Regions from separate parts of the Methylobacillus pratensis genome, predicted to be linked through region 2. Evidence: riboswitches for the same ligand, from Rfam matches in the RefSeq annotation. Region 2 holds a riboswitch; each other region holds the start of a gene.
The links. A riboswitch is a leader RNA that binds a small molecule or an ion and turns the genes downstream of it on or off. The one in region 2 is predicted to bind thiamine pyrophosphate.
Positions count from the first base shown of each region.

Region 1: another riboswitch for thiamine pyrophosphate. It lies ahead of thiC (phosphomethylpyrimidine synthase ThiC); the one in region 2 lies ahead of ACW4YW_RS11935 (3-oxoacyl-ACP reductase).
Region 3: another riboswitch for thiamine pyrophosphate. It lies ahead of ACW4YW_RS10285 (TonB-dependent siderophore receptor); the one in region 2 lies ahead of ACW4YW_RS11935 (3-oxoacyl-ACP reductase).

Region 1 is NZ_JBSUSR010000002.1:269,352-279,017, forward strand. It holds gene thiC (phosphomethylpyrimidine synthase ThiC) at 1-1,609, opposite strand, end outside; TPP riboswitch at 1,678-1,788, opposite strand; gene ACW4YW_RS05910 (protein-L-isoaspartate O-methyltransferase family protein) at 1,959-2,615, shown strand; gene ACW4YW_RS05915 (TetR/AcrR family transcriptional regulator) at 2,811-3,455, shown strand; gene ACW4YW_RS05920 (efflux RND transporter periplasmic adaptor subunit) at 3,464-4,558, shown strand; gene ACW4YW_RS05925 (efflux RND transporter permease subunit) at 4,555-7,731, shown strand; gene ACW4YW_RS05930 (TolC family outer membrane protein) at 7,758-9,137, shown strand; gene ACW4YW_RS05935 (isochorismatase family protein) at 9,164-9,666, shown strand, end outside.
Region 2 is NZ_JBSUSR010000005.1:220,002-229,667, forward strand. It holds gene ACW4YW_RS11920 (sulfatase family protein) at 1-134, shown strand, start outside; gene ACW4YW_RS11925 (MgtC/SapB family protein) at 223-1,485, opposite strand; gene ACW4YW_RS11930 (LLM class flavin-dependent oxidoreductase) at 1,583-2,872, opposite strand; gene ACW4YW_RS11935 (3-oxoacyl-ACP reductase) at 3,005-3,790, opposite strand; TPP riboswitch at 3,838-3,943, opposite strand; TPP riboswitch at 4,050-4,153, shown strand; gene ACW4YW_RS11940 (sodium:solute symporter family transporter) at 4,203-5,654, shown strand; gene ACW4YW_RS11945 (mechanosensitive ion channel) at 5,751-7,235, shown strand; gene ACW4YW_RS11950 (protein adenylyltransferase SelO) at 7,294-8,850, opposite strand; gene ACW4YW_RS11955 (LLM class flavin-dependent oxidoreductase) at 9,145-9,666, shown strand, end outside.
Region 3 is NZ_JBSUSR010000004.1:158,115-167,780, forward strand. It holds gene ACW4YW_RS10265 (TonB-dependent receptor plug domain-containing protein) at 1-1,403, shown strand, start outside; gene ACW4YW_RS10270 (ABC transporter substrate-binding protein) at 1,431-2,690, shown strand; gene ACW4YW_RS10275 (di-heme oxidoreductase family protein) at 2,701-4,053, shown strand; gene ACW4YW_RS10280 (SulP family inorganic anion transporter) at 4,240-5,886, shown strand; TPP riboswitch at 6,007-6,105, shown strand; gene ACW4YW_RS10285 (TonB-dependent siderophore receptor) at 6,182-8,338, shown strand; gene ACW4YW_RS10290 (DUF779 domain-containing protein) at 8,506-8,880, opposite strand; gene adh (aldehyde dehydrogenase) at 8,997-9,666, opposite strand, start outside.

The DNA.
Region 1 (9,666 bases), on a different contig from region 2:
CCTTGGACAGGGCGTTGTCGCGAATCTGCGCGCCGGGGTGACCTTTGGCCAGGTCGGCGGCATGCGCCGCAATCTTGTAGGTGACGATGCCGACGCGCACGTCTTCCTTGTCCGGAAGGCCCAGGTGCTCCTTCGGCGTGACGTAGCACAGCATCGCGCAACCGTACCAGCCTATCATCGCGGCGCCGATGCCGGAGGTGATGTGATCGTAGCCGGGTGCGATATCGGTGGTCAAAGGTCCCAGAGTATAGAACGGGGCCTCGCCGCAATGCTCCAGCTGCAAGTCCATGTTTTCCTTGATCATGTGCATGGGCACGTGGCCAGGGCCTTCGATCATGGTCTGCACGTCATGCTTCCAGGCAATCTGGGTCAATTCACCCAAGGTTCTCAGCTCGGCAAACTGGGCTTCGTCATTGGCATCGTAGATCGAGCCGGGACGCAGGCCGTCGCCGAGCGAAAAACTGACGTCATAGGCCTTCATGATCTCGCAGATGTCCTCGAAATGCTCATAGAGGAAAGACTCTTTATGATGCGCCAGGCACCACTTCGCCATGATGGAGCCGCCGCGGCTGACAATCCCAGTCATGCGCTTAGCGGTCATCGGGATGTATTGCAAACGCACGCCGGCATGGATGGTGAAGTAATCCACGCCCTGCTCCGCCTGCTCAATCAAAGTATCGCGAAAGATTTCCCAAGTGAGGTCCTCGGCCTTGCCGTTGACCTTCTCCAGCGCCTGGTAAATCGGGACTGTGCCAATCGGGACTGGGGAGTTGCGGATGATCCACTCACGAGTTTCGTGGATGTTCTTGCCGGTGGACAGGTCCATCACGGTATCGCCGCCCCAGCGGGTGCCCCAAACCATCTTCTCCACCTCTTCGCCTATGCTTGAACTCACGGCGGAATTGCCGATATTGGCATTGATCTTCACGAGGAAATTGCGGCCGATGATCATCGGCTCGATTTCAGGGTGGTTGATGTTGGCGGGAATGATCGCCCGGCCGCGCGCCACTTCGTCCCGGACGAACTCAGGCGTGATGGTTTCAGGAATGGAAGCACCGAAATGGTGTCCGGCATGCTGGGTCTGTAAAAGCTCACTCATGCCTTCGCGGCGCTGGTTCTCGCGGATGGCGATGAACTCCATCTCCGGGGTGATGATGCCCTGGCGCGCATAGTGCATCTGCGACACGTTTCTGCCTGCCTTGGCGCGCAGCGGCTTGCGGTGCAGGTTGAAGCGCATGTCGGCCAGCTTGGGGTCGTTCAGCCGTTCCAGCCCGTAGCTGGAAGTCGGGCCGTCCAGTTGCTCGGTATCGCCGCGCTCGGCAATCCAGCCAGCGCGCAAGGCGGGCAAACCGTTACGGATGTCGATACTGACTTCAGGATCGGTGTAAGGACCGGAAGTGTCGTAGACAATCACCGGCGGGTTCTTCTCGGCGCCGAATGCCGACGGCGTATCCGACAGGCTGATCTCGCGGAAAGGAACGCGGATGTCGGGGCGCGAGCCTTCGATATAGATCTTGCGGGAATTGGTAAAAGGCTGCGTTGCGCCAGGGTCGACCTGGGCGGTGGCATTGAGGAAATTCTGCTGCAGGTTTTTGTCGGTGGCGTTCATTCAAGTCTCCAAAATGCGGGAAGCGTTTTTGGAGTACCGACAGGGGAATAAAAATAGAAATCACCCCATCAAACCAAACTGCGCTTCCCTACGGTGGGATAATCCACATCAGGTTCAAAGGGTAATTCTCACTGCCATTGCATGCCTCAGCGTGCAACAGCAGACCCCTAGCGATGGAAGGAATGTACGTTAAAACCCTGATTCGATCAAGATTATTGTGGACAATGCACAGTTGATGCAGAGCAGCATGTGCCTAAAGCTGGCAGGTCACGCGATCCAGCTTGAAACTCTGCCGTCTGGCGCTATAATCGGCAGACCGATAGCCATGCGATGGATAAGGACAATTGCGATGCACCATGATGTAGAACAAGCCCGCTTCAACATGATAGAGCAGCAGATCCGCCCCTGGGAGGTGCTTGACGGCACCGTGCTCGACCTTCTGGGCCGCGTGCCGCGCGAAGCGTTTGTCCCCGAGCAATATCGCGGCTTGGCGTTTGCCGATATCGAAATCCCCATCGGTTTCGGCCAGACCATGCTTTCCCCCAAGATGGAAGGCCGCGTCCTGCAGTCGCTGGAAATCAAGCCGACCGATAAAGTGCTGGAAATCGGCACCGGCAGCGGCTACTTCACCGCCTTGCTTGCCTCCCTAGCGCAAGAGGTGCACAGCATCGAGATCAACGCCGAGCTTAGCCACCAGGCAAATGCGAGGCTGCTCCAGCAACAAATCAGCAATGTGACGCTGCATGTAGGCGACGGCGCGCGCGGGTGGCCGGACAACGGCCCTTATGACGTGATCGTTTTCACTGGTTCGTTGGCGCTGCCACCGCTGGCAACCAAACAACTGCATATCGGCGGCAGGCTGTTTGCCGTCATCGGTGAACCTCCGGTGATGGAAGCCACCATCGTGCGGCGGATCAGCGAAGACAGTTTGCGGCAGGACGTGATTTTCGAGACCACGCTCCCTCAGCTCGAAAACGCCCCTCAGCCGGAAAAATTCAGCTTCTAAGTAGATCAAACGGGAGCTTAGCTCCCGTTTTATTGTACTGCCAATCAAGTAGCATAGACGCTTGCGTCAGAGTCGCGTTCTCCTGCAAACCTGCTTAACTAGCTCTCGATTCTTCCCTTGCTCAAACTACAAATTGACACCGTTAAGTTAACAGCGTTTAATAATCATCCTTGATGATGTCCATGTTTCCAGCGCATGCCTCCTAGAGTCAAAACCTTAGAAGAACGCCAGCAATTGCAGAAGCTGATTCTCGACGCCGCCCGCGACCTGTTTGTACAGCATGGCGTGGAGGCAGTCTCCATGCGCGAGATCGCCAAACGGGTCGGCTATTCGCCCACCACCATCTATTTGTATTTCAAGGACAAGAACGACCTGTTGCAAACCTTGTGCGATCACGACTCCCTGATATTGGCGAACGACCTGCGCAATATCAATGCAGACGCGGCGCCCGACGCAGTACAGCAGTTGAAGGAGCTCTGCAGCGCCTATTCCCGTTTCGCCTTGGCCTATCCCAATCACTACCGCTTCATGTTCATGACGCCCAAGCCAAGCAACAGCAAGGACAAATCCAAGCTGCGCCAAGGCAATATCGAGCAGGACGCTTACGCCTTACTGCGCTCGATGGTGCAGCAGGCATTTGAACAACAGGTATTCCGTGCCGACCTGGCCAACATGGACCTGATCGCCCAGACGTTATGGGCGGGCATCCATGGGGTATGCGCCCTGGAAATCGGCATGGCGGGAGACGACTGGGTTGACTGGCAGCCAATAGACCAGCGCGTTTCCCTCATGCAAAACGCCATGATCCAAGGCCTCACCAGGCCCCATTCCAAGCACTAGGTATCGATATGCCTCTACCATTCTCCCGAACACAAATTAATCCATGGCTGTTGACGCTCGCCATCCCGGCATTGGTTGCCTGCCAGAAGCCGTCATCTGAAACGCCGCCACCGAGGCCCGCCCTCGTCATGCAGCTAGATGCCGCACAGCATAGCGACCATGGCCAGTGGCTTATCGGCGAAGTGCGTCCTCGCTATGAGTCGGCTCAAGGCTTCCGCATTGCCGGCAAGATCATCCAGCGTCACGTGGAAATCGGCGACCATGTCAAGAAGAGACAAGTACTGGCGCGGCTGGATGCCGAGGACAACAGGCTGTCGCTAGCATCCGCCCAGGCCGCATTGCATTCCGCAGAGGCGCAGCTGGCACTGGCTGAGGCCGACAGCAAGCGCCAGCGGCAGCTGTTCGAGCAGCGCTTCATTTCCGCGGCAGCGCTGGATTCGGTTGAAACGCGCCTGAAATCGAGCCTGGCCCAGGTACAGCAGGCGCAAGCGCAGGTCCGGGTTGCAAGCAACCAGGCGCAATACACCACGCTGGCCGCAGAACGAGACGGTATCGTTACCGCCATCGACGCAGAGCCTGGGCAGGTAGTGAATCCCGGCCAGGTGATTGCCCGAGTAGCCGTGCCGGGAGCACTGGAAGTGCAGATCGCCGTCCCGGAATCCCGCATGCAAAACATCAAGGTAGGAGAAAGCGCTGTCGTGCGCCTCTGGTCGAACCGCGACCAGACCTACCAGGGACGCATCAGGGAAATCGCCCCCGCCGCCGATCCTGCGACCCGCACCTTCAAGACCCAGGTATCGTTGCTGGATGCCGACGACAAGGTGCAAATCGGCATGACGGCAGGCGCACGGCTGGGAGGCGAGCAACACGAATTCGTGCTGCCCAGCACCGCCGTGTCGGAGCAACATGGCCAGGCGCAGGTTTGGGTCGTGGAGGCGAACAATCAAGTGCATTCGCGGGCGGTCGGCATAGGCAGCTATAGCGAGCAGGGAGTCAGCATCGTTTCCGGGCTCAAGGGCGATGAAACCCTCGTCGTCACGGGTGTGCATACCCTCAACGAAGGGCAAGTGGTCACTCCGGTCAAAACCGAGGTCAACCAATGAACGACCAGCGCCAATCCTTCAATCTCTCAAGCTGGGCGCTCGAGCATCGCAGCCTGGTGCTTTACTTCATGCTGGTGCTGACCCTGGCCGGCATGCTGGCCTATACCAAGCTCGGACAGTCGGAGGACCCGCCCTTCACCTTCAAGGTGATGGTGGTGCGCACGATGTGGCCAGGCGCCAGCACCCACGAAGTGGAGCAGCAGGTCACCGACAAACTCGAAAAGAAGCTGCAGGAGCTGCCCTACCTCGATATCCTGCGCAGTTACTCACGCCCTGGGGAATCCCTGATTTTCATCCTGGCCAAGGACTCCACGCCGCCATCCGCCGTGCCGGATGTCTGGTACCAGGCGAGAAAAAAGATCGGCGATATCCGCAATACATTGCCGGACGGCATTCAAGGCCCGTTCTTCAATGACGAGTTCGGCGACGTCTACGGCAACCTCTACGCCCTGCACGGGGAAGGCTATGACTATGCCAGGTTGAAGGAACAAGCCGAATCCATCCGCGGCGAGTTGCTCAAGATCAAGGATGTCGCCAAGGTGGAATTTTTCGGTGAGCAACCGCAGCGCATCTATGTCGAGCTGGCCAATGCCAAGCTGGCGACGCTGGGCATCAGCACCAGCATCCTGCTGGAAACGCTGCAGCAACAGAACCAGGTCAATAGCGCCGGGGCTTACGACAGCGGGCCGGAGCATATCCGGCTTGCGGTGAGCGGGCGCTTCGACCGGCTGGACAACTTGCGCGAGTTGAAACTGCGCGCCAACGGCAACGAGTTCCGCCTTGGCGACATCGCCAAGATCTACCGGGGATTTGAAGACCCGCCCACTGCGCGCGTGCGCTACATGGGCAAGGAAACCCTATTGCTCGGGGTCGCCATGAACCATGGCGGCGACATTATCCAGCTCGGCCATTCGCTGGATAACGCCGTCGCGCGCATCGACGCCCAGCTCCCGGTCGGCCTCAGCCTGGACACCGTCTCGTCCCAGCCCCGGGCCGTTGTCCACTCCGTCGATGACTTCGTCCGCTCGCTGGTCGAGGCCCTGGTCATCGTACTGGGAGTCAGCCTGCTGTCCCTGGGGTTGCGCACCGGGATCGTGGTCGCCATCGTGATTCCGGTCGTCCTTGCCGTCACTTTCCTGCTGATGGAGATATTCGGCGTGGGCCTGCACAAGATTTCACTGGGCGCATTGATCCTCGCCTTGGGGCTGCTGGTGGACGACGCGATTATCGCAGTGGAAATGATGTCCTCGAAAATGGAGCAGGGCTGGGAACGCATGAAAGCCGCTTCTTTCGCCTTCACTTCCACCGCCATCCCCATGTTCACCGGCACGCTAGTCACCGTGGCCGGCTTCCTGCCGATCGCCACAGCCGCGTCCTCCACGGGCGAATACACGCGTTCCATCTTCCAGGTATCGGCAATCGCCTTGCTGGCCTCCTGGGTGGCCGCCGTGATCTTCGTCCCCTACCTCGGCTACTACCTGCTACCCGACTACAGGCAGCAAGCGGCCAAGCCACCGTCCCGCATGGCGCGTTGGCTGCAACGCATCGCCCCGAGTATTAGCCGACGCCTCGCCGAGCGCAGGGAGCACCACTTGCAGCACATGGCCGCGGGCGAGCAGGCCGATATCTACGATTCGCGCTTCTATCGGCGCCTGCGCAGCCTCATCACCCAATGCGTGCGCCACCGCTGGATTGTCATCATTGTCACGGTGTTGCTCTTCATCGCCTCGGTCGCGGGCTTCGGGCTGGTGCAACAGCAGTTCTTCCCGGATTCCACCAGGCCCGAGCTGATCATCGACCTGCGCCTGGCGGAAGGCTCCTCCTACGCCGCCACCGATGCCGAGGTGAAAAAGCTGGAACAATGGCTGCAACGACAATCCGGCATAGAAAACTACGTGGCCTATATCGGCAGCGGCAGCCCGCGCTTCTATTTGCCGCTCGACCAGCAATTGTCGCAGCGCAGCTTCGCCCAGTTCGTCGTCCTGACGGATGGCAATGCCGAGCGCGAGGCGCTGCGCGGCAAGCTGCTGCATTTGTTCGATACCGACTTTCCCGCGCTCCGGGCTTCGGTATTGCGCCTGGAGAACGGGCCGCCGGTCGGCTTCCCCGTGCAGTTCCGCGTTTCCGGGCCCGACGTGGATAAAATCCGCGACATCAGCCACCAGGTGGCCGACATCATGCGCCGCAACCCCAACCTCAGCAATGTGCAGCTGGATTGGGAAGAGCCTAGCAAGGTGATGAAGATAGAAGTCGACCAATCCAAGGCCAGGCTGCTCGGCGTCAGCTCCACAGATATTGCCAACCTGCTCAATGCCGCAATGCGCGGGCTTTACGTCACCGAGTTCCGCGAAGGCATCGAGCGCATAGACCTGGTGCTGCGCGGCGACACATTGGAACGCACCCATCTCTCGCACCTACCTGAATTGATGGTGCCCACCAGCGCCGGCACCAGCGTACCATTGTCGCAACTGGCGACCATCACCCCGGGTTTCGAGGATGCCGTGATCTGGCGCCGCAACCGCACGCCCACCATCACGGTACGCGCCAACCTGATCGGCGACCTGCAGGCGCCGGTGGTCTCCGGCCAGGTTGAAAAACAGCTGGTCGAGCTACGTCAGCACTTGCCGCTGGGCTACAGCCTGGAAACAGGCGGCGCCGTGGAAGAGTCGGCAAAGGGCGGCCAATCCGTGGCGGCGGGCGTGCCGCTATTTATCTTTGCCGTGCTGACCATCCTCATGCTGCAATTGCAAAGCCTCTCCCGCACCTTCCTCGTGGTATTGACCGCACCGCTCGGGCTGATCGGCGTCACCATCGCCCTGCTCATCTTCAACAAGCCTTTCGGCTTCGTCGCGATGCTGGGCACCATTGCCCTGTCGGGCATGATCATGCGCAACTCGGTGATCCTGGTGGACCAGATCGAGCAGGACAAACGCGCAGGCAAGCCCGAATGGGAGGCCATCGTCGAATCCGCCGTGCGCCGCTTCCGCCCCATCATGCTCACCGCCGCGGCGGCGATCCTGGCGATGATACCGCTCACGCGCAACACCTTCTTCGGCCCGATGGCGGTCGCCATCATGGGAGGATTGACCGTCGCCACCGTGTTGACGATATTGTCGCTGCCGGCACTGTATGCCGCCTGGTATCGGGTTAGAATGCCGGACAACCAACCCTGACAAGGTATTATACAGATACTCCTGAGATGACTGCCATGAGAGTTGCCCACATCCTATTATTCATCATTGCCGTAGCCGGCCTGGCCTCGTTCCAGGCGCAAGCCGCCGCCAATGGGCAGAACCTGCTCGACATCTACGAAATCGCCTTGACCAACGACCCGACGCTGGCCGCCGCACGTAGCGGCAACCTGGCGGCGCAGGAGAAAATCGAGCAGGGCAAAGCGTTGTACCGTCCCACCGTCAACTTCACGACGGATGCCAGCCATTCCGAGACCGACATCCGCTATCTTGGACAGAACGCCATTTTCCGCAACGCGGGCAGGGAGTCCTTCGACACCTTCGGCTTCGGCGTCAACTTCAGCCAGCCCATCCTGCGCAAGGAAAACTGGGTGCAGATGAAACAGGCGGAAACCCAGGTCTCACAGGCGGACAAGCAATTAATCCAATCGCAGCAGGAGTTGATGCTGCGCAGCGCCCAGGCCTATTTCGACGTTCTCATGGCGCAGGACCAGATCGACCTCATCAACAGCCAGAAAGCGGCGATTTCCAAACAACTGGAACAAGCCAAGGCCAATTTCGAGGTGGGCACCGCCACCATCACCGACGTGAATGAGGCCCAGGCGAGGTTCGATCTGCTCAAGGCCCAGGAAATCACCGTTCTCAACGATTACGAGGTGCGCAAACGCGCGGTGCAGGCCATCACGGGCCGGTTGCCCGAGCGCCTTGCCACGGTGCGCCAGGACCTGAAAACCCGCTCGCCCCAGCCGCTGGACATGGAGCAATGGGTCAACCTTGCCGTACAGAACAACCTGACGCTGAGCATCCAGCAGGAAGCGCTGCGGCTCGCCACGCAAGAAGTCGAGCGCATGAGCGCAGGGCACTGGCCAACGCTGGACATGGTGGGCAGCTATGCCGACACCCGTGCGAGCGGCAGTCCCAATGGCTTCGGCAGCGATTTGCAGAACGCCACCATCGGCCTCAGGCTGAACATTCCGCTGTACCAAGGCGGGGCTGTCAGCTCCCGCGTACGCGAAGCCGTCGCCAACCAGCAAAGGGCCCAGGACGAAGTCGAGGCTGCACGCAGGAAATCCGAACTGGATACGCGCCAGGCCTACCTGAACCTCACCGGCAGCGTGGCGCAGGTCCAGGCCTATGAACAGGCGCTCAGCTCCAGCCAGAGCCAACTGGATTCCACCAACCTGGGCTACGAGGTCGGGGTGCGCAATAGCGTGGACGTACTCAATGCCCAGCAGCAATTGTTCACCGCCAAGCGCGACTTGCTGCAATCGCGCTACAACTACCTGATGAATGTGCTCCGGCTGAGATATGCCGTCGGCCTGCTGAATGAGGCCGACTTGAGCGAAGTCAACGAGCGACTGGTCCTGACCAGCCAATTGTTGGACTGAGCAACGATAGACCCGGGAACAAGTCCATGCCTGCCACCGATTTAGCCGTACGCTCCCTTAGCCAGCTCGTCGTCATCGACGTCCAGGAAGGGCTCGCCGCCGCCATGGACCAGCATGCCATAACGTCGGTGACACGTTATTGCGACATCTTGCTGCAGGCCTCCCGCCTGCTCGACGTGCCCGCCATCGGTACCGAGCAATATCCCAAGGGCCTGGGCAATACGATCTCTATCCTGCAAGACAGCTTGGGCCATGCCTGCAGGATAGAGAAAACCGCGTTTTCCTGTTACGCGGTGCCCGCGTTCCGAGAGCAATTGCACGCTGACAGGCCGCAAATCGTGCTTGCAGGCATGGAAGCCCATATCTGCGTGCTGCAAACCGCACTGCAATTGCAGCAGCACGGTTACCAGGTGATCGTGGCGGAAGATGCCATACTGTCGCGCGATCCGGCCAACAAGGCCAATGCCTTGCTGCGGCTGCGCCAGGCTGGCGTGATCGTCAGCAATGCGGAATCCATCGTGTTCGAGTG
Region 2 (9,666 bases):
CGCAGGTGCTGGCCGAGCTCAAGGAAAAATGGCAGCAGTGGAACAACAGCATGCTGCCGATCACCCCGGATGTGCGCTCGCACAGCGTGAACGGCAAGATGCAGGCGGACAAATACGGCGTGCCTGCGCCTTAAACGCTACTTACGAAATCCTGCTGCGACATACTGACGTTTGAATCTACACAAGGGCTGCAAATGCAGCCCTTATTTTTCCACCAGCCGATCAGGCTGTCATCAGCATCACCAATATGCCAGCACCCAGGCCGAGCGCCACCACGGGATAAGTGCGCAATGCCAGCTCACGCCCGCCGATGAAGCCCACCAAGGCCGCCTTGAATATGCTGTTGCTGATAACCGCCAGCACGATGCCCTGCACCGCGACATGGCTGCCAAGCTCATTGCGCGCGCTGCGCGAAAGGGACAAGGTGATCGCATCCACATCGGCGATCCCAGCCAGGAGGGAAACCAGGTAGACGCCGGCATCTCCCCAGTAACGCCTGCCCGCCTCCACCAGGAACAGGATCAATGTCAGCAGCAAGGCGAACCGCAGCGCGGGCCCTAGCTCGAACGGGTTGCGCAGCGGGGTTTCAGCGTTTGCCGGCTCTTCCTTGACAGCCCGCCGCCAGAAAACAGCCGCCCCTGCCATATAGACCAGGAACATGGTGCCCAGCGACCAGGCCAGCGGCGGCAACAGGGAGGCATTGACGACGGCGACTTCCAGCAGCACGCGCGGGAACATCAGGCCCGACGTAGCCAGCAATCCGGCAGCGAGCAGCTTGTGCAGGCTCTTGGAAGACAAGCGCGACAGGGTCAATGTCATGGCCGTGGAGGAAACCAGGCTGCCGAGGATGGCGGTGAGCATCAAGCCGTAGCGCGTGCCGGTCAGGCGCACGGCAATATAGGCAATGAAGCTGAGGGCGGCGATCAGCACCACCATCCACCAGGTGGTGTAAGGATTGAATACCTGCCAGGGGTCGTAAGTCTGGTTCGGCAGCACCGGCAGCATGACCACGGAGATGAACAGCAGCTTCAACGCGCCGGAAAGCTCGGTCTCGCTCAAGCGTTTCAGCAGCGAATGCAGCACATTCTTGAGGCTAAGCAGCAAAGCCACCACCACCGCCCCGGCGCTGGCGAGCATGACGTAATCCGAGAGCGCCAGGCTGCCCAGCAGGAAAGTGATCAACAGCGCCAGCTCGCTGGTAATGCCTTGGTCTCCGGTACGGCGCAAATCACCGACATAGGCGATGCTGACGACCAGCATCAGCGCCACCAGCACCGTCACCCAGACCGCTATGCCGAGATGCTGACTGAGCAAGGCGCTCAAGCCGCCGAGCAGGCCGGTGAGGGCAAAAGTACGTATCCCCGCGCTCTGGTAGGACTCCTTCTCGTCGCGCTCCTGCCAGCCACGCTCGGCGCCGATCAATAGTCCTGCCCCCAGGGCGATGAGCAGGTTGAGCATGACTTCTATAGAAATGGACGCAGGCATAAGGTAGCTTTCTCAAACAATACTTAGAGCCTGTTCATCATACATGAGGGCGCAATATCCGAAACAGGCTCCGGAAACGGGAAAAGCCTAGCCCATGCTACTTTCTCGCAGGCCTCGCCAGGCCCAGGTGGCCGCGCAATGTCGCGTGCTCGTAATCTTCGCGGAACAGGCCGCGCCGCTGCAGGATGGGAATCACCTGGTCGACGAAATCCCGCACGCTGTCGGGCTGCACCGGCGGCATCAGGTTGAAGCCGTCGGCGCCGCCGTTGTGGAACCAATGTTCCATCTCGTTCGCCACCTGTTCCGGCGTGCCGACCATGGTGCAATGCCCTCCTCCGGCGGCCAGGCGGCCCAATAGCTGGCGCACCGTGGGCCGCTCGGTTTCGATAATGCGCAGCACGGTGGCATAGCGCCCCTTGGGGCCGGTGAAGGCCTCCAGCGGCGGCAATGGCGGCACCGGGGCGTCGAGCTCCCAATCCAAGCAGTCCTGGTCGATGAACAACTGCAATTGCCGCAACGAGGTTTCCGCTGGCAACAGTTCATCCAGCTCGCGCTGCTTGGCGCGCGCCCCTTCTTCAGTCGAGCCGATGAAAGTCACCAGGCCTGGCAGGATGGGCACGTCCACCTGCCGCCCGGCGGCCTTGACCCTGGCCTTGACGTCGCGGTAATAGGCCTGGGCCGATGGCAAGTCGTAGGCCACGGCATAGATCGCCTCGGCGTATTTCGCCGCCAGCGCGCGTCCATGGTCGGAAGCCCCGGCCTGGAACAGCACGGGGTTGCCTTGCGGCGGACGCGGCACGGTCAACGGCCCGTCGACGAGGAAATGCCTGCCATGGTGGTTGATCTGGCGCACCCGGCTTTCGTCGACGTAATCTCCGGCGCGGTCGTTGAGCAAGGCGCCGTCGTCCCAGCTATCCCACAACTGCAATACCGCCTGGATGAACTCTTCCGCCCGGGCATAACGCTCGGCGTGGCCTGGCATGGCCTCATAGCCATGGTTCCTGGCCTCGACGTCGAACATGGAAGTCACCACGTTCCAGCCCGCGCGCCCGCCGGAAATATGATCGAGCGAGGCCATGAGCCGCGCGGCATGGAACGGCGTGAAGAAGGTGCTGGAAATCGTGCTCACCAAGCCGATGTGCCGGGTGGCGCGGCTGATGGCGGTGAGCATGGTCACCGGCTCCAGGAACCAGCGCGGGCCGTCGGTGATATTGTTGGTGGCGTGGCCGTCGGCAAGGAACACCGCATCGAGCTTGCCGCGCTCGGCCAGCTGCGCCATTTCCTCGTAATAGCGGATCTCGCCCAGCCGCTCGACCTGGGAATCCGGATGGCGCCAGGCTGCGTTGTGGTGGCCGCAGCCGAACAGGAACAGGTTGATGTGCATCATGGCAGAACAAGAGCCTCTTTAGTGAATTCAGGAATGGCAGGTGCAGCGATCCTGGCTAACAGCCTTGCCGCAGACAGTACAAACATTGCGGCAAAGCAGGGCAACAACGCCAGGAAGGTTTTGTCAGCCGCTCTAGTTCTTGACCAGGCCGCCATCAACCACCAGGTTCTGCCCCGTCACAGCGCGCGACCAGGGCGAGGCGAAAAACAGCACTGCGTCGGCGAACTCTTCCGGCGTGGTGACGCGGCGCAACGGCGTGCTCGCCGCAATCAGGTCGAACACGGCATCCGGCGTGGCGGCCGAGGCGTCGGTCGTGCGCAACAGGCCGCCCGACACCATATTGACGGTGATGCCGTCAGGCCCCAGGTCCTGCGACAAGGTGCGCGTGAGGGAAAGCAGCGCCGCCTTGGCGGCTGTGTAATCGTGGTAAGGCACTACCGGATTCTGGAACAGGTTGGTGCCGATATTCACCACCCGGCCGCCGCCCTGCACGCGCATGCCGGGCAAACACGCCTGGACGGTATTGAGCGCGCCGCGCACCACGCCTTCGAATTGTTGCTGCAACCCTTCCCAGCCGAGGTCATGCGCATGCGCCCGCGCATCGCCGTTGAACTTGAAGTCAGGCAAGGCGTTGTTGACCACAACGGTGATCGGCCTACCGAAATGCGTTTGCGCCTGCTGCGCCATCGCCCGTACGGCCGCGGCATCGCTCACGTCCGCCTGGATCGCCAAGGCCCGTCCCGGCGCTTCATCCGCCAAGGCCGCCGCAGCCTCCGCGCTGTGAAGGTAGTTCACAACCACGCTCGCCCCCTGGTCGAGGAAAGCGCGGGCGATATGCCGGCCCAGCCCGCGGCCCGCGCCGGTGACGAGCACGAGTTGTTCTTGAATGGGAAGTAAGGATAGAGATGGGCTGCTCATGCGATTCCTTTGCAATGTGTCATGGCAAAGGAATGCGCAGCAAAAGAGTAAGCTGCGACAGGCATTCCTCCGCCAGTATGATCTGGATCAGGTATACGGGTGTGTTCTCAGCCCTGAAGCAGATACTGCAACAAGGCACCCCGTGCCGAAAGACAGAACCATAGCATGGAATATAAAGAATTCACATCCGGCACCATGTGAAAATCACCATGAAAATCGTTATAATCTGGCACCGAAACGGCAAAACCTTATTGGGCCGTTTCAATCCTGGGGGAGCCGCTTGCGGCTGAGAAATGGCAATTGCCATGACCCTTAATACTTGATCCAGATCATGCTGGCGAAGGGAAGGAAATAGCGCATCCATCATTGTGCGTACTCCTTGTCGTTCGTCGATTACAGGAGTCACCACGCAATGCTCAGTACACAAGCCGCCCTCGCCTGGCTAGTCTTTTTCGCCGCCATGTTCGCCATTGCCGGCATGGCCTATTCGCGCAAATTCCGCGGCAACCTTGAAGAATACATCGTCGCGCGCAACAGCCAGGGCACGCTCGCCAGCATCATGACCCTGCTGGCCTCGTCGCTGGGCGCGTGGATATTGTTCTCCCCCGCGCAGGCGGCGACCTGGGGCGGCCTGACTGCCGTGATCGGCTACGCCATCGGCGCCATGTCGCCGCGCATCGCCATGATCCCGCTCGGCAAGCGCATGCGCGAACTCATGCCCAACGGCCACTCCCTCACCGAGTTCCTGGTTGCGCGCTACGGCAAGCCCATGTACCTGCTCGCACTGACCATCATGCTGTTCTACCTGTTCATCGCCATGAGCGCCGAGATCACCGCTATCGCCAAGATGGTGACATTGCTCGCGCCCGTGCCGCTTTGGGCCACTGCCGCCATCGTGCTCGGCTTCACCCTGCTCTACACCACCTACGGCGGCCTGCGCGCCTCCATCTTCACCGACAAGGTGCAGATCGTCATCATCATCCCGTTGCTGGCGGCGCTGGTCTTCATCGGCTGGCAGGCCACCGGCGGCATTGCCCCGGTCGCGGAAAAGCTGCAGCAAACCGCGCCGCAGCTGATCAACCTTGAGGATATCGGCGGCATCAAGGCCGGGCTGACCTTTTTCGTCGCCATCCTGCTCACCGGCATCTTCCACCAAGGCAACTGGCAGCGCATCTACTCCGCCAAGGACATTCCCACCATGCGCAACGGCTTCCTGCTCGGCGGCATTCTCGTCGTGCCTTTCATCTTCATCATGGGCCTATTCGGGCTGGCCTTCATGGCGATGACACCGGATGGCGACAGCTCAGTGGCCTTGTTCAGCGTGGTCATGCCCAATATCCCGCTCTGGCTGGCCGTTGCCCTGATTCCGCTCGGCATCTCGCTGGTGATGTGCAGCGCAGACACGGCCATCAGCGCCATCTCGAGCATCGTGGCAGTGGATATCGGCCGGGTGATGCCGAAGAGCAGCGCCGCCAGCCTGATGCGCCTGTCGCGATGGCTGGTGCTGCTGGTTGCGGTTCCCGTCCTGCTCGTCGCCGCGCAAGGCTATAGCGTGCTCTACCTGTTCCTGCTCGCCGACCTGCTCTGCGCCGCCGCGGCATTCCCGGTGTTCTTCGGGCTGTTCAGCCGTTCCCACACCGGCCGCGAAGCCGTCATAGGCACCACTGCAGGGCTCGCCGCCGGCCTGTCCATGTTCCCCATGCCCAACCAGCCGGTGGCGCATTTGCTGGAATCCTTCCTGCTCGCCGCCCTGGTCCCGGTCGCCGTGATTATCCTCATGCGCCTTATCAAACGCCGCCAACAGCATTTCGACCTCACCACGCTGAACAACGGCATCCGCAAACTGGATAGCGAGCAGCTTTGAGATGACACGGCCTTGTTGACAAGTCTTTCCCGACGCGGCCATTATCTAAACCGTAAGACACCGGATATTGTCATCTAAACAACACGGGAGGATCGCATGAATACGGAATGGAACAGTATGTGGGGCGCGGTACAAACCGGCCTCGGCGACAACATGCTTCAACTGCTGGGCGCGCTGGCCATCCTCGTGCTGGGCTGGCTGTTCGCGGTGCTAGTGCGGGCCGGCGTGCGGCGCGGCCTGGGCATGGCAGGCACCAACCGCCGCTTTGCGCAATTGACCGGGCAGACCGGGAAGCCGGTGGATATCGAAAAAGGCGTGGCCGTCAGCCTGTTCTGGATCGTGCTGCTGTTCACCTTCGTCGCGGTGCTCAATTCTCTCGACCTAGCCATGGTATCCGGCCCGTTCGCCGCACTGCTCACCGAAATGTTCGCCTACGCGCCGCGCATTCTCGCAGCCCTGATACTGGCGCTGGTCGCCTGGTTGCTGGCCAGCCTGGTGCGCGCGCTCATCACGCGCGTGCTGGCGAAGACCACGCTGGATGAAAGGCTGGCCGAGCATGCCGGCATGGCGCCCATCAGCGACGGCCTGGCCCAGGCGCTGTTCTGGCTGGTGATATTGCTGTTCGTGCCGGCCGTGTTGGGGGCGCTGCAACTGCAAGGCCTGCTCGACCCGCTGCGCGACATGGTGGCAAGGGCACTCGACATCCTGCCCAATGCCGTCGCTGCGCTGGTGATCGGCGGCGTCGGCTGGATCGTCGCCACGGTGCTACGCAACCTGGTCAGCAACCTGCTGCGCACCGCCGGCGCCGACAATCTCGGCCAGCGCGCCGGCATAACGGAAACGTTGCGCCTGTCGCACGTGGGCGGCTTGCTGGTATTCATCGCGGTGTTCTTGCCGTCGCTGATCGCCGCGCTCGACGCCCTGCGCATCGAGTCGATTTCCCGCCCGGCCACCGACATGCTGTCCATGTTCCTGGCTGCCGTGCCGCACATCATCGCTGCCGGCCTAATCCTCGCGGTCACCTGGCTGGTGGGCTCGTTTGCTTCGCGCCTGCTGGCCAGTCTGCTGCAAACGCTCGGCTTCGATACCCTGCCGGCGCGCGTCGGGCTCGGCCATGCTTTTGAAGGCAAATCGGCTTCCGGTTTCGTCGGCAAGGTCGCGCTGTTCTTCGCCATGCTGTTCGCCGCGGTGGAAGCCGCCAACCAGCTCGGCTTCCTGCAGGTTGGCGACATCGTCGCCACCTTCATCCGCTTCGGCGGCGACGTGCTGCTCGGCTCGGTGATCCTGGTGATCGGCTTCTGGCTGGCCGGCTTGGCGCATGAAGCCATCGACCGCGCCGCCGGCCCCAACAGCCGCGGCCTGGCGCGAATCGCCCGCTTCGCCATCCTCGGCCTGGTGGTCGCCATGGGCCTGCGCGCCATGGGCATCGCCGACGACATCGTCAACCTGGCATTCGGCCTGACGCTAGGCGCTATTGCGGTGGCAGTTGCCCTATCCTTCGGCCTCGGCGGACGCGAGGCGGCCGGCAAGCTGATGGAACACTGGCTGGCGAAATTCCGCCAGGACGACAAGCGCGATTGAGATGATGTGAAGCAAGGCTCTTCGAGCGAAAGCCGTTCAGCGAAGCTGGACGGCTTTTTTATGAACTGCACGACAACATGGAACACCCTGCCTTGTGCCTGGCCCAATCCGGCCGCAGGGCGGCAAAACGCTCCTTGCCCTGCTGCTCGTCATAAGGCTTGCGCAGCACGTCCAGCAGCTCTTCTATCATGCTGGTATCGCCCGTGTCGGCCAGGTCTATGGCCTGTTGGGCAAGGTAGTTGCGCAGCACGTAACGCGGATTGACCCGGTTCATGGCCTCGCGCCGCTCCGCCGGGTCGCGCCCGTCCGCGAGCGTCGCCTGTGCGTATTGCTTGAGCCAGTCGCCGAACTTGGGCTTGAACGTTTCCCATAGTGCAGGGCTATAGGCTGCGCTCTGCAATACCCCCAAGTCGGGCTGGGCGGAATCCACCCAAGCCAGCCTGCGGAAAAACTCGGTCATGTCGATCTCGGCCTGGGTCATGAGGCCGAACACTTCATTGAGCAAGGGCTCATAGTCGTCGCGCCATGCGCTGAAGCCGAACTTGGCGGCCAGCACGGCGCCCCATTCCTTGTTGTAGGCCTGGTCGTAAAGCATGAGGCCTTCGTCGTAGATCTCGCGCTCGGGCTTCAAGGCATATAGCGCCTGCGCCAGGCGCTCCAGGTTCCAGCGCGCGATGTCGGGCTGGCGGCCGAAGCAATAGCGGCGGCCTGCCGCGTCGGTGGTGTTGGGAGTCCAGCCCGGGTCGAAGTTGTCCACCCAGCCGTATGGGCCGTAATCGATGGTCAGGCCGAGAATGGACATATTGTCGGTGTTCATCACGCCGTGCACGAAGCCCACGCGCATCCATTGCGCAATCAGGCGCGCGGTGCGCACGCAGACGATGGCGAACCATTCGGCAAAGCGCTCTTCTTCCGGGTAATCCTTCAACTCGGGAAAGTCACGATCAATGGTGAAATCCACCAGCGTTTGCAAGGTTTCCCTGTCGTCGCGCATGGCGAAAATCTCGAAATTGCCAAAGCGGATGAACGAGGGCGATACCCGGCAGACAATCGCGCCCTTCTCCGCCTGCGGATTACCGTTGTAGAACATGTCGCGGATCACGACGTCGCCGGTCTGCACTAGGCTCAGGGCGCGCGTCGTGGGGATGCCGAGATGGTGCATGGCCTCGCTGCAGAGGAATTCGCGCACCGAGGAGCGCAGCACTGCGCGCCCGTCCGCCATGCGCGAATACGGCGTCACGCCCGCGCCCTTGAGCTGCAGTTCCCAACGCTGGCCTTGGGAATTGACCACCTCGCCCAGGCTGATGGCCCGGCCGTCACCCAACTGTCCTGCCCAGTTGCCGAACTGGTGCCCGCCGTAACACATGGCATAGGGCTCCATGCCCGGAATCAGGCCGTTGCCGCCCAGCGCGCTTACCCATGCCGGCGAATTGATCTCTTCCTCGCCCAGCCCCAGCGTTTGCAGCATTTCTGGCGAATAGGCGAGCAGCCTGGGCGCAGACACCGAAGTCGGCATCACCCTGGACCAACAGGCGCCATACACCTGGCGCAACTGGTTGCTGGTTTCCGGATCGCCCGGCAACTCTCGCAAGAAACGGTTATCAAAAGTAAGCATGGTCAAAATATGGGGCCGATCAATAAGGTTCAATGAAGGAGGGACGGTATGTAAAGAATGACAGCGTCCCGTATTGTATGTTCTCTCGCAGGATAAATTAAACTGGCAGATGCTTAAAAAACAAGCAGGATCAATTTATGCATGGCATAACAGCCGCTTAGTAGCGCAATGCCCATCATGCCCACAAAGTTACCCACAGAAATTGTTGAGGCCGGTGCATAATCGGGCTTGAACCGAACCTCAAGGGCAAACACCTGTCTTCCACAACATTCTGATGAATGACACTTGCAAGCGATGATTCCATTTTCCATCCTCGACCTCTGCCCCATCGTGCAGGGCAGCACGCCTGCACAGGCTTTCAGCAACTCCATTGAACTGGCGCAAGTTGGGGAGGAGTCAGGCTACCGGCGTTTCTGGCTGGCGGAGCACCATAACATGCCGGGCATCGCCAGCGCGGCAACTGCCGTCGTCATTGGCCATGTCGCCGGCCAGACCAAGACCATACGCGTCGGCGCCGGCGGCATCATGCTGCCCAACCATGCCCCGCTGGCGATCGCGGAGCAATTCGGCACGCTGGAATCGCTTTACCCGGGGCGCATCGACCTCGGGCTGGGCCGCGCGCCCGGCAGCGACATGGCTACCGCGCGTGCCTTGCGGCGCAACCTGCATGCGCATGGTGAGGATTTCCCCGAGCTGGTGGCCGAGCTGCAGGACTACTTTGCCTTGCCCCAGCCGGGCCAGGGCATCAGGGCGGTGCCCGGGGCGGGCCTGGCCATCCCCATCTGGATACTGGGCTCCAGCCTCTATGGCGCACAG
Region 3 (9,666 bases), on a different contig from region 2:
CCAGCGATTACAAGCCCAATGCGTATGAGAACGGCGGAGACAGGGAGCGCGCTTATAACAGGGACGGAAAAATCAACCTGAAAATCGGCCTGACCCCGAGCGAAGGCAATGAATACAGTTTGAACTACATCAACCAGCAAGGCACGAAAGGCAGTCCTGTATACGCTGGCAGCGACAGTGGCCGCACTGCAAATTACTGGGACTGGCCCAAATGGGATAAGGAGAGCCTGTATTTCATTTCACGCACTACTTTTGGTGATAGCGCCTACCTGAAAGTCCGGGCTTTCTATGACAAGTTCAAGAATGTATTGGAAAGCTATGACGATGCCCGGTATGCCACGATGACCAGAAACAGTTCATTCACGAGTATCTATAATGATGACACCTATGGTGCCAGCGCCGAACTAGGTTTCGATATTGCCAAGACCAATACTCTGAAGCTCGCTGCCCACTACAAGCATGACAAGCACGAAGAACACAACAAGGGTAACCCGGTTCAAACTTTTGAAGACCGCACTATTTCATTGGGTATTGAAGATACCCATCACTTCACCGAAAAACTAAGCTTGGTGACGGGTGTCAGCTATGACAAGCGTGACACTATTAAGGCTGAAGGTTTAAACAATTCAAATCAGATTTACGATTTCCCGAATGGCGATGCTCATGCGTGGAATCCCCAGGCTGGTTTGTTCTATAAACCAACAGAGGATAGCGACATTCACTTCACAGTGGCCAGGAAAAGCCGCTTTGCAACCATGAAAGATCGTTTCTCTGGCCGTTTCGGTCGTGCGGTGCCCAATCCTGGCCTAGATACAGAAAGAGCAACCCATTATGAACTGGGTGCTGGTGCTTTTGTACTGCCAGAATTAAAACTGCAAGGAGCGGTATTTTTTATTGATACCAAAGACATGATCCAGTCTGTCAGCTTGCCAAATTCCGCTTGTTCCGCAGGCGGAGGCCAATGCTTCCAGTTCCGCAATATCGGCAAAGTAGAAAGCCAGGGGATCGAGTTGAGCGCAACCTGGTTTGCGAGTGATGATGTTGAATTGGGCGGTAACTACACCTTTATCAACCGTGACAACCTCAGCAATGACCAACGCTTGACCAATGTGCCTCGTCAGAAGCTGTTTGCATACGGTAAATGGAAAGTGAATAGCGCCTTGCAAGTGCTGGCAAGTGTCGAAGCGGCATCATCGCGTTACTCCCGCCAGGACTCCACAGTCACTGATTGGCTGTCAGCCAAAGGCTATGCGACTGGTAACATTAAGGCCATGTATGCAGTCAATGCCGATTGGTTTGCCGAGGCTGGTATCAACAACATACTAGACAAAAACTATGCATATACTGAAGGCTTCTACATGGAAGGCCGCAATATGTTTGTCAACGTAACACGCAAGTTTTAAATAGTTAACTAATAGATAGGAAACCCAATGGTCAGCGCTCTCACTATCAAGGCAGCATTGCGCTGGCCGACCCGAATTCTCGTTGTCTGGCTGCTGCTTATTAGCCAGATATCATTGGCCGAGACGGCCAAAGTGGTCGTCATGACCAGCTATCCGCAAGAAGTCGTTTCGCAGGTCGAAGCGGCTTTTGAAAAGCAGTATCCACAATACAAATTAGAAGTACTCTGGCGCCAATCGCGCGATGCGATGGCTTATTTCAAGGAATCCGGTCAAGCTGTCGATGTTTATTGGACGCCTGCCCAGCGCAATTTCGCCCAGCTGGAGAAAATGCAGGCGTTCCAGCCGTTGGATATCAACCTGGATGGACTGCCTGAAACCGTCAACGGCTTTCCCTTGCGCGAAGGCCACCATATTGCCACGGAGATTGCCGGATACGGCATCGTGAGCAACCCGCAGGCCCTGGCCGCCGCCGGACTGCCTGTTCCCCATGACTGGACAGACCTCAGCCAGCCGGGGTTCAAAGGCAAGGTAGCGCTGCCCATCCCTTCCAAGGTCGGCTATGCGCCGCCGCTCATTGATATCCTGTTGCAAGGTTACGGCTGGCAGGCGGGCTGGAACCTGTTGCAGGCCATCTCCGCCAATGCGGAGCTGGTGACTGCGGGCGCGACTTTCGTCACTGACGATGTTGCCAGCGGCCGCCTGTTCGCAGGGCTGACCATCGATTTCTTCACGGCATCCGCCATTGCCAACGGTGCGCCATTGCAGTTTGCCTACCCTAAATTGACTGGCTATTCCCCTGCTCACGTCGCCATCATGAAGCATGCGGTCAACCCCGAAGGCGCGAAGGCGTTCAGCGCATTCGTGCTCTCCGAACAAGGCCAGCGGCTATTGTTCCACCCCGATATCCGCAAGTTGCCGGTCAGGCCTTCGGTGTACGCAGACAAACCTGCCGGTTACTTCAATCCATTCGAGAACAATCCGGCCTTTGTGTACGACAACCGTCGCGGGCTAGCGCGCCAAGAGGCCACCAATGCGCTGTTCGATGCCATCATCACCCTCAACTTGGCGCCCCTGCAACAGGCAATCAGCGCCATCGAGAATGCAAGCGCCAAGCTGGGCGCCGATGCGCCGCAAGTGACCAAGGCCAGGGAGCTGCTGCAAAAGTTACCGATCGACGAAACCGCGGCAGAATCCCTGCAGCCTCCCCAGCAAGCGGACATCAGCCGGTGGCAGCAAGTCATGCACAAGCGCTACCAGGAAGCCGCCCGCATCGCGTCACAGCCGTAATCCTGGGGCTATGCGCAGCATCCTGTCCCTCGCTGTTTGCATTCTCACCCTGGCTCCAGCCGCTACCCACGGCGATGAACCGGTGCAGGTACTGACCCGCCTCTCGAGCCGCGAAGCCTATAACCAGCCCATACATCCGCTTTCCTCGCAAGAAAACCTGCAGTTCCAGCTAGGCCGCGGGCTGGTCCGGCAAAGCTGGATCATTTCCCCGGCGCAAGACCGCGATATTGCCGGGCTGGGGCCTTTGTATAACCGTAACTCCTGCATTGCCTGTCATGCCAAGAACGGGCGCGGCTTCGCGCCTGACGGCCCGGAAGAATCCATGCGCGCCATGCTGGTCCGCCTGAGCGTCCCTGGCAAGGCACCTAAAGGCGGCCCGCAGCCCCATCCATTATATGGCGACCAGTTACAGGAATTCGGCGCGCCTGGCGTCGAGGCCGAAGGCCGCGCCCATGTGCGTTACGAGGAAAGCGAAATATCATTGAACGGCGGAGAGCGCGTGCGCCTGCGCAAACCGACCATCACATTCAGCAACCTGGCCTATGGCCCGCTACCGGACGACCTGCAAACCTCGGCCCGCATCGCGCCCGCCATCTATGGCATGGGCCTGCTCGAAGCCATTGCGGACAGCACCCTGATGGCACTGGAATCGCAGCCCAAGCCCGGCAAGATCAATGGAAGGCTCAACCGCGTCTGGAGCATGGAGCAGCAACGACACGTGATCGGGCGCTTTGGCTGGAAGGCCAATGTGGCGACGCTGCGCGAGCAGACGGCAAGCGCTCTGGCCGGCGATATGGGCTTGTCCTCCTACTTGTTTCCCCATGGCAATTGCGCCGAAGGTCAAACAGCCTGCCAGCACGCCCCCGTATCGGGCACGCCAGAAATCACGGCGACCCAGCTCGCGCAAATGGAGCTCTACCAGTTGGCGCTTGCCGTGCCCTCGCCGCGCCATCAGGAAGATTCGCGGGTGCAACGGGGCGCCGCACTGTTCCGCCAGGCGCAATGCGCGGCCTGCCACCTGCCTGAAGTCAGGACAAACGAATTCCCCAGGCTGGCCGCACTGGGCAACCAAAGCATCGCCCCCTACACGGACCTGCTGTTGCACGACATGGGGCCGGAACTGGCGGACCACCGCCCGGACTTTTCCGCCACTGGCAGCGAGTGGCGCACCCCGCCGCTCTGGGGGATCGGCCTCGCGAAGCAGGTGGAGCCGAACGCAGGCTTCCTGCACGATGGCCGCGCCAGGACTATCCTGGAAGCCATCCTGTGGCACGGCGGCGAGGCGCAGGAGTCCCGCAACATGGTGCAGCAGATGTCTCCGCTGGACCGGCAATTGCTGCTGGATTTTGTCGAATCACTTTAAGAGCCGCGAACAAAACCCAGCGAAGCGATTCTGGCTAGACGCTCTGCTGCAGACAGTACAACTAGTACGGCAAGGCAGAGCAACAACGCCAGAAGGGTTTTGTTAGCGGCTCTAAGCCTCGGTAATCTTGCGGCGAAAAGGCTATGATATGCCTGTCGATTACATCCCTTGCCATGCCTTTACACCATGATCGCCATTCTTGAAGCCAAGCGTGCCGGCCTGCTCTCGCGCCGGTATTGGTCCCGCAACATCATGTCGGGGCTGATCGTCGGGGTCGTCGCCCTTCCTCTCGCCATGGCGTTCGCGATCGCCTCCGGCGCCAAGCCCGAGCAAGGCTTGTACACGGCGATTGTCGCCGGCACGCTGGCCTCCCTGTTCGGCGGCAGCCGCCTGCAGATTACCGGGCCGACAGGGGCGTTCATCGTCATCCTGTCCGGCATTACGGCAAAATACGGCATTGCAGGCCTGCAGATCGCCACTCTGATGGCGGGCATCATGCTGCTCGTCATGGGGCTGACGCGCATGGGCAGCGTGATCCGCTATATCCCGGAACCGGTGATCATCGGTTTCACCAGCGGGATCGCCGTCATCATCTTCGTCGGGCAATGGCAGGATTTTTTCGGCCTCACGCCCCAAGCCTCGCATCACTTCCACGAGAAACTCTGGCACCTGTTGGAAGCCCTGCCGCAGCTGCAATGGCAGACCGCATTGCTTGGCGTGTTCACGCTGGCAGTGCTGCTCCTGTCCAACCGCTATCTGAAAAAAATTCCCGGCCCCTTGGTCGCGATCGTGGCGGCCACTATCGTGCAGTCTGTCTTTCAACCTGAACAGGTTGCCACCATAGGCAGCGCGTTCGGCGGCATCCCGCAGGCTTTGCCGCATTTTGCCCTGCCCGAGGGCATCAGCCCTGCCGTCATGATAGAGCTGATCGGCCCAGCCTTCACCATTGCGCTGCTTGGCGCCATCGAGTCGTTGCTCTCGGCCGTCGTTGCCGACAATATGGCAGGCACGCGCCACCAATCCAACCAGGAACTGATCGGGCAGGGCATTGCCAACATCGCCTCGCCATTGTTCGGCGGGTTCGCCGCCACCGGCGCGCTGGCCCGCACCGCGACCAATATCCGCAACGGGGCCAACAGCCCGTTATCCGGCATCGTGCATGCGGTCACCTTGGTCTTGATCGTGGTCTTGCTGGCGCCATTGGCCGTGAATATCCCGCTGGCGGCGCTCGCGGCCATCCTGTTCGTGGTGGCCTACAACATGAGCGAGGCGCATCGCTTCCTGCACATGGCGAGGACAGCGCCGCGCGCGGATGTGGCGGTGCTGCTGATCACCTTCCTGCTCACCGTGTTCAGCGACCTGGTGATTGCCGTCAATATCGGCGTCGTGCTTGCCGCATTGTTGTTCATGAAGCGCATGGCGGACACGGTGAACGTGACGCAACTGAGTGACGATGACTTGCAGCAGGAATACGGCCAGCGCGAATGGCGCCTGCCATCGAGCACGCTGGTCTATCGCCTGGAAGGGCCGTTCTTCTTCGGTGCTGCCGAGCACTTGCAGCACCGCCTGCAAACCCTGCGCGAGGATACCGACACCATTGTGCTGAGAATGTCGCGCGTGCCGATCATGGACGCCACCGGCATGCAGGCATTGTGGAACCTGCTGGACACTTGCAGACAGCACCAGATCCGGCTGGTGATCGCCGAGGCCAGGCCCAACATCCTGGAAAAGCTGCGCCGCGCGGGGCTCACCAGCCAGATCGGCGAGCATAATGTGCTGCCGCACCTGCACTTGCTGTGGCCGGAAGCTCCTTCCCCCGCCTCTCTCCATTGAATGGCGTTGCACACTTTTCCGTACGACCCGATTGAGCACGCGTTAATTGGCTACATGCGTAGCATGCAACCCTGTTTGCAACGAAAATTGGCATTTTCCGCGCATTCTTTGTTAGTATACGACCCACGCTAGGGGTCCTGAAGAGCCGATCTTCGGGTGAGACATACCCTTGAACCTGACCTGGATAATGCCAGCGTAGGAAAGCGCAAAGCCACTCAAAGTCGATTCATTTCCCCCGAGGTAGGCCCTTTGTCCGTTCCTGCGCGTGCTTTTCCTCAACGCGAGTGAACACACAATGCCTGCTTTTACTTTCCGTCAAAAACTCAGCATGCTGGCCGTTGCCTGCGCTTATGCGCCTGCCGCGCTGGCACAGACCGCCGATAACAGCGATAACGCACTGCCGGAGGTCGTCGTCACCTCCGCATCGACTGATGGCGTGGCGCGCCGCGCCAGCATCGGCAGCTTCCCTGAAACATCGTTGCTGCAAACGCCAGCATCGGTCAACGTGATCACGCAGGAGCAGATGCAGGACCGCAGCGTACGCTCCGCGACCGACGCGGTGAAGTGGGATGCCAGCGTGCAAAACTCCTACAACGCGGTCGGCCTGGCCGACTGGTTCGCGATCCGCGGCTTCGTGCTCGACCAGGGCGCCAACTATCGCAAGGACGGCATGGTGATTCTTGCGCAGGCCAGGGTGCCGATGGAAAACAAGGAGCGCATCGAGATACTGAAAGGCCTCGCCGGCCTGCAGGCAGGGATCGCCGCGTCGGGCGGCATGCTCAACTACGTGACCAAGCGCCCTACCGACGCTCCGCTGCGTTCGGCAACGTTCGAGGTGCGTGAACGCGGCACGGTGTACGGCGCGGTAGACCTGGGCGGGCGCTCCGAGGACGGCGTCTTCGGTTACCGCATCAATGCCGCGGCGGAAGACATCAAGTCGTATGTCGACGGCTCGACAGGCAACCGCAACTTCATTTCGGGCGCGTTTGACTTCCGGCTGAGCGAACGCGCGCTGTTGCAGCTTGATCTCGACTACCAGCACAAGTCGCAACTGACCGTGCCCGGGTTCCAGTTGCTCGGGCCGGAGCAACGCATTCCGACCGGCATCCGCGCCAAGCAGATGCTCAATGACCAGTCCTGGAGCCGTCCCGTCGTCGATGACAGCTACAACCTCGGCGTGAAATTCGACTATGCGTTGAATGACGATTGGCGCACCATCCTGCAAGCCAACCAATCGACCTTGCATCGTGATGATGCGGTGACCTTGCCTTCCGGCTGCCAGGCGCAAGGGCTGATCGTCGGCTATTGCAGCGACGGCGGCTATTCGATGTACGACTTGCGCCGCAAGAACGACAAGCGCTCGATCACGACGACCCAGGCCCTGCTGCAGGGGAGCTTCACGACAGGCGGCGTGCGCCACGAGCTGACCACAGGCGTATCCACGCTGAACCGTCGCGACCACTTTGCCGATTACGTATTCAACTATGTCGGCGAAAGCAATATCTATAATCCGGTCTACTACGATAATTTCGCGCTCGCCGACGTCAATCCGGTGCATTTGCGCCGCAAGGATGAGGAGCGTGCAATATTCGTGCAGGATGTCATGGCGCTCACTGACCAACTCAGGTTGCACGCTGGCGTGCGCTACGTGCAGCTCAAGCGCGACCAGTTCAATGCCTCGGGCGAGACGACGCGGCGTACGGATGACGATTTTGTCTTGCCGAGCTTCGCCCTGCTCTACAACCTTCAGCCGTCACTGGCGGTTTACGGCTCGTATTCGCAAGGCCTGGAACCGGGCGGCACGGCGCCGACCGGCACCACCAACGCCGAAATCATCATGGACCCCAGCAGGTCCAGGCAGCTTGAACTCGGCGTGAAAGCTGACGTGACAAGCAATGTCAGCCTGTCTGCCGCCGTATTCCAGATCAAGCGCAACCACGAATACGTCGATGCCACGCCGACCTATGTCATCAACGGCACGCAGGTCAACCGTGGCTTGGAATTCGCCGCACAGGGGCGTGTCACGCGCGACTGGATGCTGGGCGCCAGCTTTACCGCGCTGCAGGCCAAGGCCGAAGGCACGGACGATGCGCGCATCGAGGGCAAGCAGGTCGGGAACGTGCCAAGGTTCAAGTCAGCGGTGTATAGCGAATATACTTGGCCAGGTTTGCCAGCCCTTAAACTGAACGCGACATGGCTCTACTCATCCAGCAAAAACTTCGCGCCGAACAACGAGATAGCGGCATTGAACAGGAAAGTGGAGGGCTACCACGTGCTGAACCTGGGCGCACGCTACACGGCCAAGCTCGGCAATACCGCAACCACCTTCCGCGCTGGCGTGGACAACGTGTTCAACAAGTTCTATTGGGGCGATGCATCCAGCGCTTTCGGGGGCTACCTGATCCCGGGCGCGCCGCGCGTATTCCGCGTGTCGGCGCAAATCGACTTCTGACCGATTCCTTAAATCAAAGAAAAGCCACCCAACTTTTGAAGTCATCGCATGGGAGCGTCATTTATTTGAGCTAGGGTGAAAACGCCGCTACGAGATTACTCTTAGCGGCGTTTTTCTTGGCTTGCTGCTGGCATTGAAGGTTGCCAACGCTCATGGCCACACTTCGATCACCCGCACTGCTCCACAGGTTCCAGATCCGCCAGCTCCTCGTCCGTGAACAAACGCGAACGGATGAGGAAATGCTTGCCGGTCGCCTGCTCCAGCGAGAACATGCCGCCATGCCCGCGAATCGCATCCAGCGTCAGGTGGGTATGCTCCCAATATTCGAACTGGGTCTTGTTCATGTAGAACGGCACGCCGTGCACCTCGCCCACTTTGACATCCGAGGTGCCGAGCAGAAACTCGCCCTCCTGCAGGCACATGGGCGCACTGCCCTCACAACACCCGCCTGACTGGTGAAACATGAGATTACCATGCCTGGCGCGCAGCTCATCAATCAAAGCTGCGGCCGATGGCGTGGCAGTAATCCGGCTGGCACTCATAAGTCCTCCTCATAACTTGGCATTTGCTTTTCTTGGCATTTGCTTTGCCACAAATAATAACGCCCAGGCTTGAACTCGCATACCTGGGCGTTGGACTAGTCATTCGACATTAAAGTTTAGAAGAAGCCTAGCGCATCAGGGCTGTAGCTCACCAGCAGGTTCTTGGTCTGCTGGTAATGATCCAGCATCATGCGATGGTTCTCACGGCCGATACCGGACTGCTTGTAGCCGCCGAATGCGGCATGCGCTGGATAGAGGTGGTAGCAATTGGTCCAGACACGCCCCGCCTGGATACCGCGGCCGACACGGTAGGCACGGCTGCCGTCACGGGTCCAGAGGCCTGCGCCCAGGCCGTACATAGTGTCATTGGCGATTTCCAGCGCCTCCTTCTCGTCCTTGAACGTCGTCACGGACAAGACCGGCCCGAAGATTTCCTCCTGGAAGATACGCATCTTGTTGTGGCCCTTGAACACCGTAGGCTCGATGTAATAGCCATCGCTCAAGTCGCCACCCAGCTTAGTCGCCTTGCCGCCTGTGAGCAGTTCCGCGCCTTCTTCCTGGCCGAGCTTGATGTAGGACATGATGATCTCGACCTGCTCGCTGGAAGCCTGCGCACCGATCATGGTCGACTTGTCCAGCGGGCTGCCCTGCTTGATCGCCTTCACACGCTTGATAGCACGCTCGATGAAGCGTTCGTAAATGGATTCCTGGATCAAGGCACGGCTCGGGCAGGTACAGACTTCCCCCTGGTTCAAGGCAAACAGCGCAAAGCCTTCCAGCGCCTTG